2 regions of the Rhizobium sp. TRM96647 genome follow, and region 1 is predicted to be linked to the other one. Evidence: predicted binding sites of a transcription regulator. Region 1 holds the regulator's gene; the other holds the start of a gene.
The links. The regulator HrcA, encoded in region 1, represses chaperone genes, less so after heat shock. The targets are predictions, from matches to a motif close to GTTAGCACTCNCNNNNNGNGAGTGCTAAC.

Region 1 (4,524 bases):
AAGCGCCTCCGCCGCTACAAGCGCAAGCTCAAGGACCACCACAACGGAAACGGCCATGACGCCTATGCGGAAGTCGCCTACGCCGTCGTGGATGCCATACCGGACGACACGGATGAACTTCCGGCCGACTACGCGCCGACGATCGTTGCGGAAAGCACGAAGAAGCTGAAGACCATGTCCGTTGCGAGCGCCGTCATGGCGCTCGACATGACGGACGAACCGGTTCTGCTCTTCCGCAGCGTCGGGCAGGAGCAACTCAACATCGTCTACAGACGAAACGACGGAAATATTGGCTGGATAGATGCAGCCAATATCAAAGGCTAAAGTGGCAGGGGAAAGCGTCCGGGGGCTGGGCGCTTTCCGCTTCAATCCTTCACTGCGGCTCACGAGGACAGAAGAATGGCATTGGCAGGTTTGCTGCAGCAGAGTGCGATAATTCCGGCTATGAAAGCCAATTCGAAGAAGCAGCTACTTCAGGAACTGGCAATAAAAGCGGCGAAGATCACCGGACTTCCGGAGCGCGAGATATTCGATGTCATCCTCCAGCGCGAGCGTCTTGGCTCGACGGGGGTCGGCAACGGCATCGCCATCCCGCATGGCAAGCTCAAGGAACTGGATCAGATCACCGGCCTCTTCGCCCGCCTGGAGACGCCCGTGGACTTCGAAGCCCTGGACGACCAGCCGGTCGACCTGGTCTTCCTGCTGCTCGCGCCGGAAGGCGCGGGCGCCGATCACCTCAAGGCCCTTTCGCGCATCGCCCGGGTGCTGCGCGATCCGGCCATGGTGGCGAAGTTGCGGTCTTCGGATTCGGCCACGGCGATCTACGCCTGCCTGAGCGAGGAACAGGCCAACGCCGCCTGATCGGACCGCCGGACAGACGCACGCAAAAGGGAGCGCCCCGGCGTTCTTCCCTAAAGGTGTGCTTGCGTGCATGAACGTGCCCGACGGTCGGCGGTTCTCGCCCTGACCGGCGACAGGAAGACAGGAAAAACCGGCGGCCTTGTGGCACGCCGGTTTTCTTTTTCTGCCGATCCATTGACGACCGATCTCCCGGCCCACTCTCCCGGTTCCAGAAAAGAAGAAAACCCGGCAGCCGCGAGGTTGCCGGGTTGGAAGATGTCGATTGCCGATTTCGCCGGGCTCAGGCCTGGTCGGGCTTGTCTCCGCCGGCGGCGACCTTGGGGCCACCCTTGGAAACACCGACCATGGCAGGCCGCAGGACGCGGTCGCCGATCTTGTAGCCGTCCTGCACCACCTGCAGAACGGTGCCGTGCGGCACCTCCGCGTTCGGCACCTCGAACATGGCCTGATGGAAGTTGGGGTCGAACTTCTCGCCGATCGGCTCGAGCTTGCGGACGCCGTGACGCTCCAGCGCCGACAGCATCGAGCGCTCGGTCATCTCCACGCCCTCGATCAGAGCCAACAGGCCGGCGTCACCCGCTTCACGGGCGTCGGCCGGGATGGCCTCGAGGCCGCGGCGCAGATTGTCGGAAACCGCGAGCATGTCTCGTGCGAAGCCCGAAATCGCATAGGACTTGGTGTCCTTGATGTCACGCTCGGTACGGCGGCGCAGATTGTCCATCTCGGCGGCAAGGCGCAGGTACTTGTCGCGCAGATCGGCGTTCTCCGCCTTGAGCTGGTCGACCGGATCGGCTTCTGCCTCCGCGACTTCGGTCTCTGGCGACACAGCGGCAATCTCGGCCTCGTCATTGGCGGCTTCGGGGGCGTGCTTGCTGGTATCGTCGGTCATGATTTTCTCCGGATTGAGAAAGCGGCATGTCCCGGGATCGATCGCGATGCTCCGGGCCACGCATGGGTTGAACGGACGGAGCAGGCCGGCACATCCCTCATGGCGGCGCGGCGCTCCTTCATTCCCCGACTGTCCGCACAGTTCGAACCTGCGCGGACATCAAGAGGGAGTTGAGGCGGATATCGAGCTTCGTGGCGAAAAAATCAAGGCTCTTTGCCGAACTCGGCAAAATCGCGGCCCCTTGCGCGGCACACTCCGGCGTCAACGGGAAAGCTGGGACATCAGTTGCGCGGTGTAATCCACCATCGGCACGATGCGCGAGTAGTTCAGCCGCGTCGGCCCGATCACGCCGACGGCACCTACGATCCGCTCCTCGCCGTCCCGGTAGGGCGCTACGATCAGCGACGAGCCCGAGAGCGAGAACAGCTTGTTTTCCGAGCCGATGAAGATGCGGACGCCCGGGCCGGTCTCGGCGAGGTCCAGGAGCTCGATCAGGCTGTCCTTCTTCTCCAGGTCGTCGAACAGCATCCGCAGCCGGTCCACATCCTCGGCGCCGGCCAGCCCTTCCAGCAGATTGGCCCGCCCGCGTACGATCAGCCGGGTCGGGTTCGACGCGTCGTTGCCACCCGACCACACGGCGAGGCCGCGTTCGACGAGGTCCTGCGACAGTTGGTCCAGTTCCTGGCGGACGGTCTGGCGAAGCCGATCGAGCTTGGTGCGCGCCTCCAGGATGGTATTGCCCGCCAGATGGGCGTTGAGGAAGTTGGCAGCCTCCGTCAGCTGCGAATTGGTGGTGCCGGCCGGAAGGTCGATGATGCGGTTTTCGACCTGGTCGTGTTCGCCGACGAGCACGACCAGCGCCTTGGTCGGCTCCAGCCTGATGAACTCCACATGCTTGAGGACGGAATCGCTCTTGGTGGTGATGACGATGCCGGCGCCGCGCGACACGCCCGACAGCATGCTGCTCGCCTCGGTCATCATCGTCTCGACGCTCTGGCCGTGGCCCGGGCGATGGACGTGGCGTTCGATCGAGGCCTTGTCCTCGTCGGAGACGCCGCCCACGCGCATGAAGGCATCGACGAAGAAACGCAGACCCATCTGCGTCGGCAATCGCCCGGCGCTGACATGCGGCGAATAGATCAGCCCCAGCGCCTCGAGGTCGGCCATCACATTGCGCACGGATGCCGGCGAGAGCGATATCGGCAGGATGCGGGAGAGGTTGCGGGATCCGAGCGGCTCGCCGCGCTCCAGGTAACTCTCGACGATCCGTCGGAAAATCTCGCCCGCCCGCTCGTCAAGCGCCGCATAGATGTCCGTATCCGCGGGAGTCCTCAGTACCATGCCGATCATACAAACGTTGTCACCAAGCCTGAATATAGGGGTGCGCCCGGGCCCCGCACAAGGACAATTGCGCTCGCGGCCGGCGGCAATACCCTGAAATCGCGCCGCTCCGGCAGTACCTTTCCGACTGGCCTGACCGAATGACGCGACGGCCGGATCGAAATCGATTTCGATTCTCCGGCCGATGCGCTAGAAGCAGCCGCAGATTTCAAGAGAACACGGAGTACACGATGCGGCCGTCAGGCAGAAAGACCGATCAGATGCGCAAGATTTCCTTCGAGCGCAATTTCTCCAAGCATGCGGAAGGCTCGTGCCTGGTGAAGTTCGGCGACACCCACGTACTCTGCACCGCCAGCCTGGAGGAAAAGACGCCGCCGTGGCTGAGAAATAGCGGCAAGGGCTGGGTCACCGCCGAATACGGCATGCTGCCGCGCGCCACCGGCGAGCGGATGCGGCGCGAGGCGTCCGCCGGCAAGCAGGGCGGCCGCACGCAAGAGATCCAGCGCCTGATCGGCCGGTCGCTCCGCGCCGTCGTCGACCTCACGGCCCTCGGCGAGCGGCAGATCACCATCGACTGCGACGTGATCCAGGCCGACGGCGGCACGCGCACGGCATCGATCACCGGCGCCTGGATCGCCCTCAACGACTGCCTGAAGTGGATGGAAACCCGCAGCATGATCAAGGTCGAGAAGGTCCTGAAGGACCATGTCGCGGCGATCTCCTGCGGCATCTTCGCCGGCCAGTCGGTGATCGATCTCGATTATCTGGAGGATTCCGCCGCCGAGACGGATGCGAACTTCGTCATGACCGGCTCGGGCGGCATCGTCGAGATCCAGGGAACGGCCGAGGGCAAGCCCTTCACCGACGAGGAGTTCGCAAGCCTGATGGCGCTTGCCAAGGCCGGCATCGCCGATCTCGTCGAGATGCAGAAGCAGGCGATCGCCTGAGTGGCGGGGGCTGGCAGCCCCCTTGCCCCGCATCCGCCCTTCGGGCACCTTCTTCCGGCTTAAGGGGAGAGGGACAGGAGGAGACGATGGCCGATCCGCAGCATCCTCTCGACGGCATCCTCGAGACCGCGCTCTATGCCGGTGACCTGGATGCGGCCGAGGCCTTCTACGGCGGGCTGCTGGGGCTGGAGAAGATCACCCGGCACGCGAACCGCCACGTCTTCTACCGCTGCGGCCAGGGCGTGCTTCTGATCTTCAACCCGAAGGAAACGGTGGTGCCCCCGGCTCCGGAGGCATTCCCGGTCCCGGCACACGGAATGACGGGACAAGGCCACGTCTGCTTTCGCGCATCGGCCGCAGCGCTTGATTTCTGGGTGGAAAAGCTCAAAGAAGCTGGGATCGCCATCGAGGCCGATTTCCGCTGGCCGAACGGCGCCCGCTCCATATATTTCCGCGACCCCGCCGGAAACAGCCTCGAATGCGCCG
Region 2 (4,524 bases), on a different contig from region 1:
AGAGTCCGTTAAGTTTTTGGGGTATCTACACTGCCTCGACTGCAACCGGCAATGGGTTGCATCCAAAAAACGGAATATATCAAGTAAATTCGAAGTTGCTAAGTAAGTAGATGAAAAAAGGGGCGACCCGAAGGCCGCCCCAATGGTTGTAGCCGGATGCGATCCGATTACATCATGCCGTCCATGCCCATGCCGCCCATGCCGCCAGGCATGCCGGCCGGAGCGTCCTTCTTCGGCAACTCGGCGATCATGGCTTCCGTCGTGATCAGCAGCGAGGCAACCGAAGCGGCGTTCTGCAGAGCGGTGCGGACGACCTTGACCGGATCGACGATGCCGAGCTGGATCAGGTCGCCGTATTCGCCGGTCTGGGCGTTGTAGCCGTAGTTGTCTTCGTTCTTGTCGAGGATCTTGCCCACGACGATCGAAGCTTCGTCACCGGCGTTGTCGGCGATCTGGCGAACCAGGGCCTGCAGAGCCTTGCGGACGATGTTGATGCCGGCTTCCTGGTCGTCGTTCTCACCCTTTGCGGTGATCTTCGTCGACGAACGGAGCAGGGCAACGCCGCCGCCCGGTACGATGCCTTCCTGAACGGCAGCGCGCGTCGCGTTGAGAGCGTCGTCGATGCGGTCCTTCTTTTCCTTCACTTCGACTTCCGTCGAGCCGCCGACGCGGATGACGGCAACGCCGCCAGCGAGCTTGGCAAGGCGTTCCTGCAGCTTCTCGCGGTCGTAGTCGGAGGTGGTCTCTTCGATCTGGGCCTTGATCTGCGCGACGCGGCCTTCGATTTCAGCCTTCTGGCCGGCACCGTCGACGATCGTCGTGTTTTCCTTGGAGATCGAAACCTTCTTCGAACGGCCGAGCATGTCGAGCGTTACGTTTTCGAGCTTGATGCCGAGGTCTTCGGAGATGACCGTGCCGCCCGTGAGGATGGCGATGTCTTCCAGCATGGCCTTGCGGCGGTCGCCGAAGCCCGGAGCCTTGACGGCAGCGATCTTGAGGCCGCCACGCAGCTTGTTGACGACGAGCGTTGCGAGAGCTTCGCCTTCGACGTCTTCAGCGATGATGACGAGCGGCTTGCCGGTCTGGACGACGGCTTCGAGAACCGGGAGCATGGCCTGCAGGTTCGAGAGCTTCTTCTCGTGGAGGAGAATGAAGGCGTCTTCGAGGTCGGCGATCATCTTTTCCGGGTTGGTCACGAAGTAGGGCGACAGGTAGCCGCGGTCGAACTGCATGCCTTCGACGACTTCGAGTTCGGTCTCGGCGGTCTTGGCTTCTTCAACCGTGATGACGCCTTCGTTGCCGACCTTCTGCATGGCTTCGGCAATGTCGAGGCCGATCTGCTTTTCGCCGTTGGCGGAGATCGTGCCGACCTGTGCGACTTCTTCCGAGGTGTTGATCTTCTTGGCCTTGGCCTGGAGATCCTTGACGACTTCGGCAACGGCGAGATCGATGCCGCGCTTCAGGTCCATCGGGTTCATGCCGGCTGCAACGGCCTTGCCGCCTTCGCGAACGATGGCCTGGGCGAGAACGGTTGCAGTCGTGGTGCCGTCGCCGGCGATGTCGTTGGTCTTCGAAGCGACTTCGCGGACCATCTGGGCGCCCATGTTCTCGAACTTGTCTTCCAGTTCGATTTCCTTGGCGACGGAAACGCCGTCCTTGGTGATGCGCGGAGCGCCGAAGGACTTGTCGATGATGACGTTGCGACCCTTCGGGCCGAGCGTGACCTTGACGGCGTCAGCGAGAACATCGACGCCGCGCAGCATCTTTTCGCGCGCGGTGCGGCCGAACTTGATTTCTTTAGCTGCCATTTTGAGAACTCCTGAAAAGAGGTGTCAGCGATATTTCAGTGAAGGCAAGCGGCTGGAAATCAGCCGATGATGCCCATGATGTCGGCTTCCTTCATGATCAGAAGGTCTTCGCCGTTGATCTTGACTTCGGTGCCGGACCACTTGCCGAACAGGACGCGGTCGCCGGCCTTGACGTCGAGTGCGACGACCTTGCCGGATTCGTCACGGGCGCCGGAGCCGACGGCGACGATTTCGCCTTCCTGCGGCTTTTCCTTTGCGGTATCGGGAATGATGATGCCGCCCTTGGTCTTTTCTTCGGATTCAACGCGACGGACGACGACGCGGTCGTGAAGCGGACGGAAATTGGTGGTTGCCATTGTCTAATCCCTCGATCAAATGACATTCTCGGATCGGAAACGATCCGGCGGATTGGTGTTAGCACTCACTCCTGTCGAGTGCTAGCGAAGCCGAGATAGGCTTGGCCCCGGACGGAGTCAAGGACGGGCTTCCAGAAAATATTTGCCGGCCACGGTCGGCGCGCGGCGGTTTCGTTCCGTTTTGCCCGATGCGGCGTGCATGGATTGCTCGCAAGCCTGCCGCGGGCGCTCCCTGCAAGGCGCGCGGATCGCGTCCGCCTGCCTGCTATTTTGCCATTTGGGCCTTGTTTTCTTGGCCGGGCTTTGCGATGTCACCGGGGCCCTCAGCATCGGATAAACAGCATGGCCAAGCGCATTCAGTCCTTCAGCGAGATCACCGAACACTACGACGTGGTGCTTTGCGACGTCTGGGGCGTCCTGCACAACGGCGTGGAAGCGTTCCGGGAAGCCTCGCGGGCGCTGGCGAGCGCGCGCCAGGCTGGACTTACGGTGGTGCTGATCACCAATTCGCCGCGCCCCTTTCCGGGCGTGAAGGTGCAGATCCGCGACCTCGGCGTGCTCGACGAGGCCTATGACCGCATCGTCACCTCCGGCGACGTGACGCGGGCGCTGATCGCCTCCGGCCCGGACAGGATCTACTTCATCGGCGCGGAAAAAGACCTGGCCCTGCTCGACGGGCTGGGCGTCGAGGCCGTTTCCGCAAACGAGGCCGGCATCGTCGTCTGCGCCGGCTTGCGAAACGACGAGAGCGAGATGGCGGAGGATTACCGTGGCGAACTGGAAGTGCTGAGCCGTCGCCACCTGCCGTTCATCTGCGCCAATCCGGACCTCGTCGTCGAGCGCGGCCACCGCCTGATCCCCTGCGCCGGCGCGCTCGCCAAGCTCTATGACGATCTCGGCGGCAGCACCCTGATTGCCGGAAAGCCGCACCGGCCGATCTACGAGAAGTCGCTGGAGGAAGCCCGCGACGTCCGCGGCCCGTTCGATCTTTCCCGCGTGATCGCGATCGGCGACGGCATGCCGACCGACGTCCGCGGCGCACAGGCCTACGGACTGGACGTGCTCTACGTCTCCGGCGGCATCCATGCGCAGGAATATGTCGTCGACGGGCAGACCGACGAGGCAGCGCTCCAGGCCTTTCTGGAGCGGGAGAAGGCGTCTGCGAAATGGTGGATGCCCAGGCTGCAGTGACAGGACGGACGAAAGCGCCATGACCGTTTTCCACCGCAACGAGACGAAGCAGCCGCTGCCGGATCATCTTCGCGGCGGGGTCGTGGCGATCGGCAATTTCGACGGCGTCCACCGCGGCCACCAGTCGGTGCTGAACCGGGCGCTGGAGATCGCCCGCGAACGCGGCGTGCCGGCGCTTCTCCTGACCTTCGAGCCGCATCCGCGCAGTGTCTTCCGCCCCGACCAGCCGGTCTTCAGGCTGACGCCGGCGCCGCTGAAGGCGCGCATCCTGGAGGGCATGGGTTTCGCCGCGGTGATCGAATACCCCTTCAACCGCCAGTTCGCGCTGATGTCGGCCGGCGAGTTCGTCGCAGGCGTGCTGCGGGATTGGCTGCATGCCGGCCATGTCGTCACCGGCTTCGACTTCCATTTCGGCAAGGGCAGGGAAGGCGGCCCCGCCTTCATGATCGCCGCCGGCGAGCAGAACGGTTTCGGCGTGACCCTGGTCGATGCCTTCCGCGACGAGAACGCCGACGTCATCTCCTCCAGCCGCATCCGGGCGCTGCTCTGCGAGGGTGCGGTGACGGAGGCCGCCGGCCTGCTCGGCTACCGCTACACCGTCGAGGCCGAGGTCATCGGCGGCAAGCAGCTCGGCCGCGCGCTCGGCTTTCCGACCGCCAACATGCAATTGCCGCCTGAAGCCGCGCTGCGCAACGGAATCTATGCTGTCCGCTTCCGCCGTCCCGGCGGAACGATCCACGACGGCGTCGCCAGCTTCGGTCGCCGCCCGACGGTGGACAGCGACGGTGCGCCGCTTCTGGAAACCTTCGTCTTCGACTTCGAAGGCGACCTCTACGGCGAGATCTGTACCGTCTCCTTCTTCGAGCATCTGCGCGACGAGCTGAAGTTCGACGGGCTGGACGCGCTGGTCGTCCAGATCAGGCGCGACGAGGAGGAGGCGCGGGCGCTGCTCTCCGGCGTGCGCCCGATCGGCGAGATCGACGCCCGGATCGCATTCTGAGCCGGCCCGCGCAGCATCGGTCGCTTCCGTGTTCGTTGTTTCCGATATCGGCTATTCGGGCTGCGCCCCTCTTTCCTTTTCGGGCAAAAACACATAAACAACGCCACCATGGCGCCACACAGCTTTTGTGTCATATCCCGAATTAGTGGCCCGGCCTTCCGCGCGCTCT

Region 2: the regulator HrcA is predicted to act here: its motif matches at 2,222-2,250, upstream of groES (co-chaperone GroES).

What each region holds. Positions count from the first base shown of each region.
Region 1 covers NZ_JAOXHF010000004.1:328,875-333,398, reverse strand. The annotation lists gene hpf (ribosome hibernation-promoting factor, HPF/YfiA family) at 1-324, shown strand, start outside; gene ptsN (PTS IIA-like nitrogen regulatory protein PtsN) at 400-861, shown strand; gene grpE (nucleotide exchange factor GrpE) at 1,142-1,750, opposite strand; gene hrcA (heat-inducible transcriptional repressor HrcA) at 2,012-3,091, opposite strand; gene rph (ribonuclease PH) at 3,322-4,038, shown strand; gene OCK02_RS10155 (VOC family protein) at 4,125-4,524, shown strand, end outside.
Region 2 covers NZ_JAOXHF010000002.1:251,364-255,887, forward strand. The annotation lists gene groL (chaperonin GroEL) at 168-1,808, opposite strand; gene groES (co-chaperone GroES) at 1,868-2,164, opposite strand; gene OCK02_RS04155 (TIGR01459 family HAD-type hydrolase) at 2,507-3,355, shown strand; gene OCK02_RS04160 (bifunctional riboflavin kinase/FAD synthetase) at 3,375-4,355, shown strand.